Linked DNA regions of Marinomonas mediterranea MMB-1. The protein of the gene in region 2 interacts with the protein of the main gene of each other region in a pairwise test. Links are inferred from orthologs where the notes say so. Each region holds a gene or a part of one and is shown on either strand. Other genes may lie near its edges.

What was found. Proteins that work in one complex are often made in the same cells at the same time.
Region 1: the proteins of MARME_RS12835 (region 2) and rlmB interact in binary tests that used the Escherichia coli proteins (3 or more experiments, as listed by UniProt). The link is inferred for Marinomonas mediterranea MMB-1 from one-to-one orthologs.

The regions. Positions count from the first base shown.
Region 1 is NC_015276.1:3,470,452-3,478,687, reverse strand. The notes cover bases 2,715-5,581. They hold rlmB (23S rRNA (guanosine(2251)-2'-O)-methyltransferase RlmB), read left to right. Parts: upstream 2,715-3,700; coding sequence 3,701-4,462; downstream 4,463-5,581. Other genes in these bases: cobT (nicotinate-nucleotide--dimethylbenzimidazole phosphoribosyltransferase), read left to right, coding at 4,573-5,581; rnr (ribonuclease R), read left to right, coding at 2,715-3,677. In the rest of the region: MARME_RS15915 (pyruvate, water dikinase regulatory protein), read left to right, coding at 1-688; more of rnr, read left to right, coding at 1,020-2,714; more of cobT, read left to right, coding at 5,582-5,640; MARME_RS15895 (adenosylcobinamide-GDP ribazoletransferase), read left to right, coding at 5,630-6,409; MARME_RS15890 (histidine phosphatase family protein), read left to right, coding at 6,477-7,082; MARME_RS15885 (trimeric intracellular cation channel family protein), read left to right, coding at 7,211-7,843; cobO (cob(I)yrinic acid a,c-diamide adenosyltransferase), read left to right, coding at 7,833-8,236. UniProt on the Escherichia coli protein: Specifically methylates the ribose of guanosine 2251 in 23S rRNA.
Region 2 is NC_015276.1:2,819,260-2,823,422, reverse strand. What follows is about bases 17-2,944. They hold MARME_RS12835 (NAD(P)H-hydrate dehydratase), read left to right. Parts: upstream 17-687; coding sequence 688-2,202; downstream 2,203-2,944. Other genes in these bases: tsaE (tRNA (adenosine(37)-N6)-threonylcarbamoyltransferase complex ATPase subunit type 1 TsaE), read left to right, coding at 2,401-2,868; orn (oligoribonuclease), read left to right, coding at 47-595. Outside these bases: MARME_RS12825 (N-acetylmuramoyl-L-alanine amidase), read left to right, coding at 2,947-4,163. UniProt on the Escherichia coli protein: Bifunctional enzyme that catalyzes the epimerization of the S- and R-forms of NAD(P)HX and the dehydration of the S-form of NAD(P)HX at the expense of ADP, which is converted to AMP.

The sequences.
Region 1 (8,236 bases), 650 kb from region 2 along the record:
GACTATTGATCAAGCAAATGGTTTTGTCCAGCAGGTGAATGAAGAAGTAGAAGTGGGTAAGGCTGCCCTCGTGTTTTATACGATTTCTGATCCAGAGATAAGTGAGGTTGTGCAGCGTTGCGAAACACACTGTTATAACTTATTTGGTGATTTGCTTTCGCCAATCGAAAAGGCGCTTGGCGTTCCGGCACAACCGAATGCGCAGAAAGCGCATGGTATGAAAGCAGGGGTCTATGATATTCGTATTGATGCAATTAACTACGCATTGGCCAATGATGACGGTGTATCTATCAAAAATTTCGAAGAAGCCGATGTCATTTTGCTTGGTGTCTCTAGATCAGGAAAAACACCGACGAGTCTTTATATGGCAATGCAATATGGCATCAAGGCTGCCAATTACCCATTAAATGAAGACGACTTTAGGGCTGTTGGTTTACCTAGAATACTGCGGCCTCACAAATCTAAACTTTATGGACTCACTATCGACCCGCAACGCTTGCATGAAATTCGTTCTGGGCGGATGGCTGCGTCGAAATATGCATCCCAAAGACAGTGTCGATATGAAATAGAAGAAGTGGAGGCTATTTATCGTCAGGAGCGTGTTTCGTTTTTAAATACAACGCTTTTGTCAGTGGAAGAAATTTCCACCAAAATCATGGCAGAGATGCAATTATCGCGACATCGATAAGCGTAAAAGCGCGAGAACCTATCTAATTCTTCGATTGGTTCTCTAAAATGCCCCGTTTTTTGTCATAAAACCGACAAATTAAATTTATGACGGCGGTTTTGCCAGATAGAAAAGAGGTAAAAAGTAACGCGGTGGGTCGAATTGTTGTGTAATTACATACAGTTTTAATATTGCCGTGCTAAATATGGGTTCTAGAAGGGTGTTGTGTGAAGCTTATTAAAGGTGAATACACTATACTATGATCCATAAAGAAGCTGGCGGCCTTTGCTTCCCTTATGTTTGAGTCGTTTGCTTTTCCTAGAAAAGAGTCTCCTAAAAGGACAAAAGTAGTTTGAGTAATAAAAAAGTGAATGATCCTTTTTCGGATCGCGAAGCGTCCAAGTATGATAATCCAGTACCTAGCAGAGAGTTCATTCTCGAACACATTGCAAAATTAGGCCAGCCAGTTACACATCCCAGTTTATGTCATGATTTTAATCTTACTAAAGATGACGAAATTGAAGCCCTGCGACGTCGTTTAATTGCGATGAGTCGCGACCACCAGCTACAAAGCAACTTTGACAATGAATACACTTTGATTGAATCGTCTGACTTAATAGAAGGTCGTGTTCAAGGTACGAAAGATGGTCACGGTTTTCTTATTCGAGAAGATGCTGATGATATCTTCCTTTCACCACGTCAAATGCAATCGGTTATGGATGGTGACATTGTTGTAGGACGCCTGTCCGGTAGAACGGTAAAAGGGCGATTAGATGGTGTGGTTGTTGAGGTAAAAGAGCGTAAACATACTCAAATCGTCGGACGCTATTACGAAGAGAGCGCGACCGCATTTGTCACGCCTGAGAACCCGAGAATCACGCAAGATGTCTTGATTGACCAGTTTTCTGGCTTGACGCCAAAACATGGGCAATATGTTTTAGTAGAGTTTCTTGAGTACGGTGATCGAAATTCAGCGGCCAAGGGGCTAATTAAAAAGGTGCTAGGGGACTTTATGGCTCCTGGAATGGAGATTGATGTCGCGATACACCGATACGATATTCCAAATGTGTGGCCTAAGTCTGTCGAAAATCAGGTGAAGCACTTTGGAACTGAGGTTGTCGAAGAAGATAAAGCCAACCGTGTCGATCATCGAGAAACGCCATTTGTCACGATCGATGGCGAAGACGCTCGTGATTTTGACGACGCCGTTTATTGTGAAAAAACACCGGGTGGTTGGAAGCTGTTCGTTGCGATAGCGGATGTTTCGCATTATGTGAAAAAAGGCTCTGCATTAGATAAAGAAGCGATCGTGCGTGGTAACTCCGTTTACTTCCCAGGTCGTGTTGTTCCTATGTTGCCAGAAGTCTTGTCCAACGGCCTGTGCTCACTGAATCCAGATGTCGACCGTTTAGCGATGGTTGCCGAGATTTCCCTAACGTCTCGCGGAAAAATGCGAGGTTTCAAATTTTACGAAGGGCTTATTCGTTCTCATGCTCGTCTGACGTATTCAAAAGTCGCTAAAATGATCGACGCTGAGCCAGATGAACAAGGTACTGAACTTCGTCAACGTTACGCTCCGATTGTTTCCCATATTGATGACCTTCATGGCTTGTACAAAGTGTTGAGAGAAGCTCGTGAGCAACGTGGCGCGATGGATTTTGATACGGTCGAAACACGTATGGTGTTCGACGAACATTCTAAAATCGATCAAATTGTACCAATAGAACGTAACGATGCACATAAACTTATAGAAGAGTGTATGTTGTGTGCGAACGTTGCTGCGGCCGAGTTACTTTTAAAAGCAGACCTAGCAGCGCTATTTCGTGTTCATGAAGGTCCTAAAGAAGAAAAGCTGCTGGCATTGCGTACTTACCTGTCCATATTAGGACTTGAATTAGAAGGTGGCCTTAAACCGACGCCGATGGACTACGCAAAATTGGGCGAGGCCATTCGAGAGCGAGCGGATTCGCGAAGCATTCAAACAATGATGCTAAGGTCGATGTCACAAGCCGTTTATCAAGCGGATAATCTTGGTCACTTTGGTTTGCACTATGAAGCTTATACGCATTTCACCTCGCCTATACGTCGTTATCCCGATTTGCTCGTACACAGAGCCATTCGTTACCTTATTCGTGGTGATGGTGCGCCAAAAGTTCGTCAAGTCTATAAGGTACCAGGTTCAGATAAGCTGAAAGCAAACAAAATTTATGGTTATGATCATGCCGATATGGACGGTTTGGGTGATTCTTGTTCGACGACAGAAAGACGAGCAGACGAAGCGACACGCGATGTTGAAGCTTGGTTGAAGTGCCAATATGTTGAACAGCATTTGGGCGAAGAGTTTGATGGCATTATTACCGCGGTTACTCCATTTGGCGTGTTTGTTGAGTTAGGTGGTTTATTTGTTGAGGGTCTTATTCATATCTCTGGGCTAGGTAATGATTACTTTATTCATGATCCCGAGCATCAAGCGATCATTGGAGAGCGCACGGGTAAGTCGTTTAAACTGGGTACTAAGGTCAAAGTAAGTGTATCAAGCGTGAACTTAGATCAACGTAAAATAGATTTAAGCTTGGTTCAAAATCGCCCTGAAAAGCCGAAAAAGCGCGTTGAGAAAACGGAACTGTCTGAGCTTGAAATGCAGTTAGCACAACTTCCTCCGATGGAATTGGGAGGGCGTAAACCAAGCTCTGAAGGGGCGTCTAAATCAAATAATAGAGGTGAAAAGGAAAGTTGGAGCACCTCTAAGCGTGATGCTGAAAAGCAAGCCGACGCTAAAAAAGGGAGGAAAAAGAGCCCTCGTAAAAAGGTGAGCCTAAACAAAGGCAAACCTAAGACAAAAGAACAAAAGGCCGAAAAAGCGAGAAATAGCTCTGAAGCTAAGAAAAGTAATTCGGTTAAGAAAAGAGCTGTGAAAGGCGCAACGGATAAAAAAGTTGTGCCTGACGTAAAGAAAAAGAAAGCACGTAAGTCTAAAAAAAGTAATGCGAAACGACGTGCTATTGATTAAGTAGAAAGAGTAAGAAAGACAATATGTCGAATTTAGAATGGGTATATGGCATTCACGCTGTTGAAAATGCGCTCACTCAGCAGCCGGAAAGGGTGAAAGACGTTCGCTTCCAAGAAGGGCGAGACGATAAGAAAACACAAAGGCTGATGCAGTTGTGTAAAAAGAATGGTGTGCGTTTTCAAGTTGTCCCGCGCAAAGTGTTGGATCAACTGTTTGCAAAAAGCAAAGAGCGTGTGGTTCACCAAGGCGTCGTCGCTCAAGCGACGATGACCAAGGCCAAAGACGAAGCTGAGCTGCATAAGCACGTTGAGGCTTTAGAAGAGACGCCGCTGATCATCATTTTAGATGGTATAACCGATCCGCATAATTTAGGTGCTTGTCTTCGAAGTGCCGATGCAGCGGGGGCACATGCAGTCGTGATGCCAAAAGATAAGTCAGCTCCGTTAAATGCGACGGTCAGTAAAGTTGCGTGCGGCGCGGCTGAGAGTATGCCTGTTTTTGCTGTGACGAATTTAGCGAGAACGATGAAAAAGCTGCAAGACCAAGGTGTCTGGATATTTGGTACGGCAGGTGAAGCGACGGACATGTTGTACGATCATGACTTGACTATTCCAACGGCAATTGTAATGGGAGCAGAAGGCGATGGTATGCGCCGCCTTACTCGCGAACAATGTGATTATCTAGTTAAGTTACCGATGGCTGGCGTGGTATCGAGTTTGAACGTTTCCGTGGCTACCGGTGTTTGCTTGTACGAAGCAGTGCGTCAGCGTACAAACAAAGCGTAATTACGCGCATGAATGTTTGCATTCTATAAGTTGTGTTTTAAAGATGGTGCTTCCCGCACCGTCTTTTTTGTTATTTGAGCCCTCTATTTTTGATGCTGAGTGAGAAATGCATGTCGGTATTTGATCAATTTTCGATTCCTCCTTCCAGTCGTTCTCTTGAACGAGATATCCAACATAAAATCGATACAAAGACTAAGCCTCCAGGCTCGCTGGGCGTGCTCGAAGTACTTACCGCTCAATTGGCAAAGATTCAAAACTCGCTAACACCGTCAGTCGACCATGCTCAAATGATTGTGTTTGCTGCCGATCACGGTATTGTTGATCAAGGTGTCAGTGCGTTTCCTCAAGAAGTGACACCTCAAATGGTCGGGAACTTTCTGGCTGGTGGCGCGGCTGTTAGCGTATTTTGTAAGCAGCATGATGTCGCGTTAAAAGTGGTGGATGTGGGTGTTAACGCAGATATTCCAGCTCACCCACTGTTAGCAAGTGCCAAAGTAGCGTATGGCTCGAAAGACTTTATGCTTGAGGCCGCAATGAGTTCACGTCAGTTAGAGCAAGCGCTTGTTGTTGGTGTAAATCAGGCCAATGCAGCGATAGATTCGGGCGTGAACCTTATGATGTTCGGAGAAATGGGCATTGGTAACACTTGCGTCGCTTCTTGTATGTTGAGTGCGTTGACGGGCATGTCAGGAGAAGAAACGGCAGGCCGTGGGACGGGTCTTAGCAGCGAGGGAGTCTCACATAAAGCGAAAGTGATTCAAGCCTCTCTTAAGCGAATAGAAATCGCGTTAGGGAAGCCAATGGCGTCTTGGTCTGCTCAGGATATCGGTGAGCAATGTGGTGGCTTTGAAATCATCGCCATGGCTGGAGCTATGCTGCAATCAGCGCAAAGGGGAGTGGCTTTTGTTGTCGATGGCTTTATTTGCACAGCAGCCTATGCTTTTGCAATGAAAATACAAAGCAACTTATCTGATTATGCTATTTTTGCCCATCAGTCTAACGAAACGGCGCATCAGGCGATCCTTCAACATCTTAATGTTAGACCTGTTCTCACGTTAGATTTACGTCTTGGTGAGGGCTCCGGTGCGATTTTAGCCTATCCTATAATTAAAAGTGCAACGGTATTTATGACCCAAATGGCAAGTTTTGCGGATGCGGGAGTAAGCGATGGTCAATAAACTGAGTCCCTACTTAACTGGTTTTTTACGCAGTGTTTCAACCTACACTCGCATCCCAGTAAAAGCCAATTGGGAAGAGCAAGATGGGATCGCGCATCCCGTTTGTTTTTTACCCTGGGTAGGGCTCATCGTTGCGGTTTTAAGTGCGTGGCCTCTTTTATTTTTTAGCTGGAGTGACGAGCTACAAGCCATCTTTATGCTGCTTAGTGCAGTATTAATCACGGGTGCGTTTCATGAAGATGGTCTACTGGACTCGGCTGACGGCCTTGTTGGAGGCTGGAATCAAGAACAGCGCCTCGCAATAATGAAAGACTCTCGAATAGGCAGCTTTGCAGCCATCACCGTTGTGTTTTCTATTCTGATTAAATGGTGGCTGTTAACGCAGTGGATCGATAATAACGAATGGCAAGGTGGTGCGTTGTCGGTATTAGGGGGATGGATAGCAGTCCATGTGCTTGCTCGAATTTTGCCTTTGTTAATGATGAGTAGTTTGTCATACGTTTCGAGCGCACAAAGCAAATCTGCGTCTATGATTGCTAAGCTTTCTTTTCGAGATTGGTGTGTTGCTTTAAGCTCTCTACTACTGTGTTTTATCTCTGTTGGTCTAATCTCTTTGCTTTTATCAATTATCGCGCTTGGTATTTTCTTTCTTATCGCTCGCGTCTATCTTAACAGGCGAATTCGAGGTTTTAATGGCGATACATTGGGCGCAGTAGAGCAGATCTCAGAAGCGTTGGTCATTTTCTCGTTATTGGGGTTTGCCGCATAACGAGGGCTTTAGCAATATCTCTACATTTGCCTATAGATTCCGACAGTAAGGTTTGATTGTTTTAATTATGAAGTTGTTTTTAGTGCGCCACCCCGAACCCGATGTTGAGAAAGGGTTTTGTTACGGTAAGTTAGATGTGCCTATTGTGTCGTCTTGGCATCAAGATGCTGTTTACCTTAGTCAATGGCTTGAGCGTCGGCGTCTTCCCAAAATACAAAGCTTCCACAGCCCTCTGTCCAGAGCCTCTAAGCTTGCGTTAAGCGTGAATCCCAATTCAAAACCCATAGGCGAGCTTGCGGAATTAGACTTCGGTCTATGGGAGGGACAAAATTGGTCGACTATTTCGCGTGAAGAAATAGACGAGTGGGGGGCTGATCTGCAATTCTCAGCCCCTTACAAAGGTGAATCGCTCGAAGACCTAAGGCTCAGAGTGATGCCCAAGGTTAACGCCCTGATCGACGAGGCGGACAGTGATATTGTCCTTTATACGCACTCGGGCGTTATTAAGGTAATTGTAAGTGTGTTATGCCAGTGGCCCGTCAGTGAATGCCATAGAATTAATATCGGTTATTCTAGTGTGACTCAACTAACGATCAATGATGATAGAGATAATCGATACATATCGTTAGACCTATTAGGGGCTGGTGATTGGGTCGGTCTGGCGGTTGAGTAGTGTTGGCGATTAGGTGATGTTGGCGATTAGGTAGCGCAAGCAGGGCTTTAGCCGCCTTAAAATAAATCAGTGTCATCGCTAAGTAAGGTCGAGTTCACGTGAGCTCACAGTAGAGTGTAGAGGTTTCAATGTTGTTGTATTGGTTTGGCATGTTTGGCATCGCAGCATTTGCCATTACGGGAGTAATCTCGTCCGGTAAACGAGATATGGATTTGTTCAGCGTCGTGTTGTTAGGCATGGTGACGTCATTAGGTGGTGGAACAATTCGTGATGTTATTTTATCGGTCGACGCGGTGTATTGGGTCGACGATGTGTCTTATGTATGGGTTGCCTTTTTGTCTTCCGTGTTCGCTTTTTTTGCCGTTCGTGTCATCGAAAATAGGCAACAGATCTTCGAATACGCCGACTCGTTTGGACTTGCGCTATTTACCGTGGCGGCCGTCGAAAAAGTACTGAACTATGGCTTCTCTTCTATCATTGCAATTGTCATGGGTGTGATTACCGGTGTCGCTGGAGGAATGATTCGGGATTTGTTAAGCCATAGGCCTCCCTTGGTTTTAGGAAAAGAATTTTACGCGACGCCAGCATTTCTGGGTGCTTTATTGGTGGTCTCTCTGGAAAAAAATATTCCTTTTCATGAATTTAATTCCGTTTACGGTGCCGCTTTGATCTTTATACTCAGGTTATTCGCAATACACAAAGGCCTATATTACCCAAGTTGGCTACTATACAAAAAGAGAAGTAAACACGATGCCGAATAAAACAGAAGAAGAGAAAAGAGCGATACAAGAAGCCAAATTGCTTAAGAAAAAAGCGGTGGTTGATGAGCGTATCGCAAAGGCGACCATTGAACGTGGTGTCAGTATATTGTTAACGGGCAATGGTAAGGGAAAAAGTTCCAGCGCATTTGGGACGATGGCTCGTGCTTTGGGGCATGGTCGTAAATGCGCCGTCGTACAATTTATAAAGGGTCGTACCGAAACTGGCGAACAGAAATTTTTTGGCGCGTTACCGGACGTAGAGTTCCATGTCATGGGACACGGTTTTACGTGGGAAACACGTAACCCTGAGTTAGAGCAAAAAGCGGCGGAACAGGCGTGGGAATTAGCTAAGGGTCTGTTAGCAAACCCAGAAGTGGATTTTGTGCTACTGGA
Region 2 (4,163 bases):
ATAGATTATAATGCTTAGCATTGATAATAAAGGACTTCGGCAATCTATGAGCTATAGCGAAGAAAATTTAGTGTGGATTGATCTGGAAATGACCGGACTTGATCCAGAAATGAACACAATTATTGAAATTGCGACCATTGTTACTGATAAACATCTCAATGTATTGGCTCAAGGGCCAAATTTGGTTGTTCATCAAGACAAGGGGGTGATGGATGCGATGGACGAGTGGTGTACGACACATCATGGGCAGTCCGGGTTAACACAGCGTGTATTGGACTCTGCCATTACGATGGAGCAAGCGGAGCAGGAAACGATCGCGTTCCTTGAAAAATACTTACCAGCGGGGAAATCCCCTATTTGTGGTAATAGTGTTGGACAGGATCGTCGTTTCTTATACAAATACATGCCTCGTTTAGAAGCATTTTTTCACTATCGGTATATTGATGTGAGCACGCTTAAAGAGTTGGGGCGTCGTTGGAAACCCGAAGCGCTCGATGGATTTACGAAAACGGGCGCGCATTTGGCGTTGGACGATATTTTGGAATCGATTGGTGAATTGAAACATTACCGGAAAACGTTGTTTGGTATGGAATAACGTTTGTTCCGTTTTAACGCCAAGCTAAAATGCTTGGCGTTATCAAAATAATACGCCGCGCTTGTGTCATTCCTTCCTACTGGTTATATCCAATGAAAAATATATCAGAGCTGCTAACCCCTGTTTTCGATTTGCCTTCTATTAGAGCAATAGAGCAAGCTTCTTTTTCTTCGGAAGGGGGTAGTTATCCGATGATGGAGCGGGCGGCACGCGTATTATTTCATCATATCTCTAGACGTTTTAAAGAAGTTCAGACATTCACTGTGCTGTGCGGTTCTGGAAATAATGGTGGCGACGGTGCTCTGCTTGCTGTTTTGCTTGCGAATGCTGGGCTAACGGTAAGGGGATTGGATTTAGCATCGAAAGAACGTTCAGGAGACGCAAAAAAAGCGTGGGCGGCTTTGCTGGCATCTGATGTCGAAGTCTTTGTGTCGAACACTCTTGATGACGACACCTGCTTTAACGGAGTAATAATCGATGCGATGCTTGGGATCGGCGGCAGCGCTTTTTTAAGCGGAGAGTTTGAAAGAGTATGTCGCTGGGTCAATAAAAGTCGTCAAAGTGGTGCAAGAGTCGTTGCAGTCGATTCTCCAACGGGGCTAGATGTTGCAACAGGTTTGGCTGATCCAAATACTGTTGTCGCGGATGTGACCGTTACTTTTATCCGAGATAAACAGGGTTTCTATATTAACCAAGGATTGGTTTGTGTTGGTGAGGTGATCTGCGAGCGTCTGGAAAGCGTAGATTTATTGGCTGAGAAGGGCGATAAATTAGTAGGAGCGGTGGGGGCTTTATGGTTTGAAGCTTCCGATGTTAGATTGTTGTCGCCGTGTGCTCGATATCCTGTTTCTCATAAGGGGAGCTATGGGCATATTTCTGTCGTTGGCGGTGATGATGGTTATGGCGGTGCTGTGATCATGGCAGCGTCAGGCGCAGCGAGAACAGGAGCGGGTACCGTCAGTGTATTAACGCGCGATAATCATATCGCTCCTGTGCTAGCTCGAATACCATCTGTTATGGCTGTGACGCCAGATGGTGAGGATATTAAAGGAACGCTGCGGAATCTAGATTCCGTATTGTTGATTGGTCCAGGGCTTGGTCGAAAGCAATGGGGCGAAGCGTTGTTTCAGCAAGCGTTAGAACTCACACATCGCAAGGTATTGGATGCTGACGCTTTGCATTGGCTGTCACTCAATCCAATAGCATCATTTCGTGGTTTGGTGGTACTTACACCGCATGTGGGCGAGGCGGCTAAATTACTTGATACGACTCCAGATGGGGTTAGCGGGGATTTGATCGGTTCGGCGAAGGCTCTTAGCCAACGATATGGTGCCATTGTCGTGCTCAAAGGTGTATCAAGTGTTATCTCTGCGCCTGATGGACGTACGGTGATTGCAGGGCGTCCTTGTCCCGGTTTGGCTAAAGGCGGTTCGGGAGATGTGTTAAGTGGCATGGTGTCCAGTTGTTTGGCTTATTACCAGAACCCATTTGAAGCGGTGGTTATCGCGGTCGCTTGGCATAATGTCGCGGCGCAAAAAGCGTCTCAAGAATTGGGAGAGATACATATGCAGCCTTATGAGCTATTGGATTATTTGCGGTTGTCATAATCAGTGTGACTGCTTACGAATGTAATATTACTTAAAATATGCTTGGTTAACGTCTTTTGAACTAATAATGTTCAAAAGCAATAAACTTCAAATTATCAAGCTTTAAAATACTAGGCCGCAAAAATACGAATATCAGGCTTTAAACTGACAATAATGACGGAAGCGTTCGCGCATCGGTGTGCGTAGGAAAGGTAAAATATGATGGTTGAAAAAGAGATATACGGCGAAGAGGCAATGGAATTGTTTGGTGAGCAATTGGCTTCTAGTTTTCAAGAAGGTGGTGTTGTTCATTTAAATGGTAACCTCGGGATGGGCAAAACAACGCTTGTGCGTGGCCTCTTAAGAGGGATGGGTTATATCGGACCGGTTAAAAGTCCCACATACACAATCGTCGAACCTTATGAATTAGAGGTTGCTGATGTGTTTCATTTTGATCTATATCGAATTGGTAATGCTGAAGAGCTTGAGTACATGGGGATCCGCGATTACTTCAAAGAGGGGGCGCTTTGTCTTATTGAGTGGGCTGAAATGGGGGAAGGGGTGCTTCCAGAGCCTGATGTAGTGATTCATTTGGCGCTTTTGCGTCAGGGCAGAAAGGTGGTGGTAGAGCCGAAAACTGCGCATGGTGAAAAAAGCGTTAATGATGCGCTAAAGCAAGCGGGCTAAAACAGTACGAGATTTAAGGCGTTGAGCTATTTTTTCTCAAAGGTTATAGTGTGCAGATATAGTGGCTAGCCTTTTGATATGTATAATACTTTTCGCATTAAATCTGTTGTTTGTTTCGTACTGGCGTTGTTTTTCTCAATGTCGGTCTATAGCGCTTCTGTTAAAGATATTCGAGTTGCTCAGCAAGATGGGCTGACTCGTCTTGTATTTGAGCTAGATTCAGAGGCGAATCATCGCCTTTTTTTGCTTTCTAGTCCTGATAGGGTTGTGTTAGATCTTGAGTCGATCGGCTCTCTCTCAAGTAATGTCAGCAAAAATCTTTCGAAACTCTCCTCGGATATGATGCGCCGACTTCGATATGCTAAGCGCGATCAAGGTGCGAGGTTTGTCATTGATTTAAATGGCAAGGTTAAAGCGAAAAGTTCCGTCCTCTCCAAAAATGCTAAATACGGCCCCAGAATACTCGTTGAGTTAGAGTATGGTAAAAAGAAGCCTGTTAAGGTTATAAAAAGTGTATCGACCATTGAAAACGCCAAACGGGATATTGTTGTTGTTATCGACCCGGGTCATGGTGGAAAAGACCCTGGCGCATTAGGTAAATACAAAGTTCGAGAAAAAGACGTTGTCTTATCAATTGGTAAAGAGCTCGCTAAGCGAATTAATCAGGTTAAAGGTTTTAAAGCGGTTTTAACGCGCTCGACAGATGTCTATCTAAAATTACGTCAACGAACTAAGGTTGCACGTGAAGCAAATGCCGATATCTTAATCTCTATTCATGCCGACGCCTTTACGAAATCAAGTGCGCGTGGTGCGTCTGTCTGGGCGTTGTCTCTCGGTGGTAAAACGTCTGAGATGGGGCGTTGGCTAGCACAGCAGGAACAATCGTCCGACTTGGTTGGCGGTATCTCACTTGATGACAAAGATCAGTTGTTGGCAGAAGTATTGCTCGATATGTCGATGAATTCGACTATTCAAATGAGCCTAGATATTGGCGAGTCAGTTTTAGCGAAAATGACGCGCGTTGCTAAGCTGCATAAAAATACGGTTCAGCAAGCTGGTTTTGTTGTTCTCAAGTCTCCTGATATCCCTTCTTTATTGATTGAAACAGGGTTTGTTTCAAATCCGACAGAGGCTAAAAACCTTTCTAGTCGAACCTATCGTAAAAAATTAGCGCAAGCGATCTCAAAAGGGGTGATTGATTCATTCTCATCTAATCCACCTGAAGGGACGTATCTTGCATGGAAGCAAAAGCGAAAAGTAGGTCATACTTACACGGTTAGCAAGGGAGATACCCT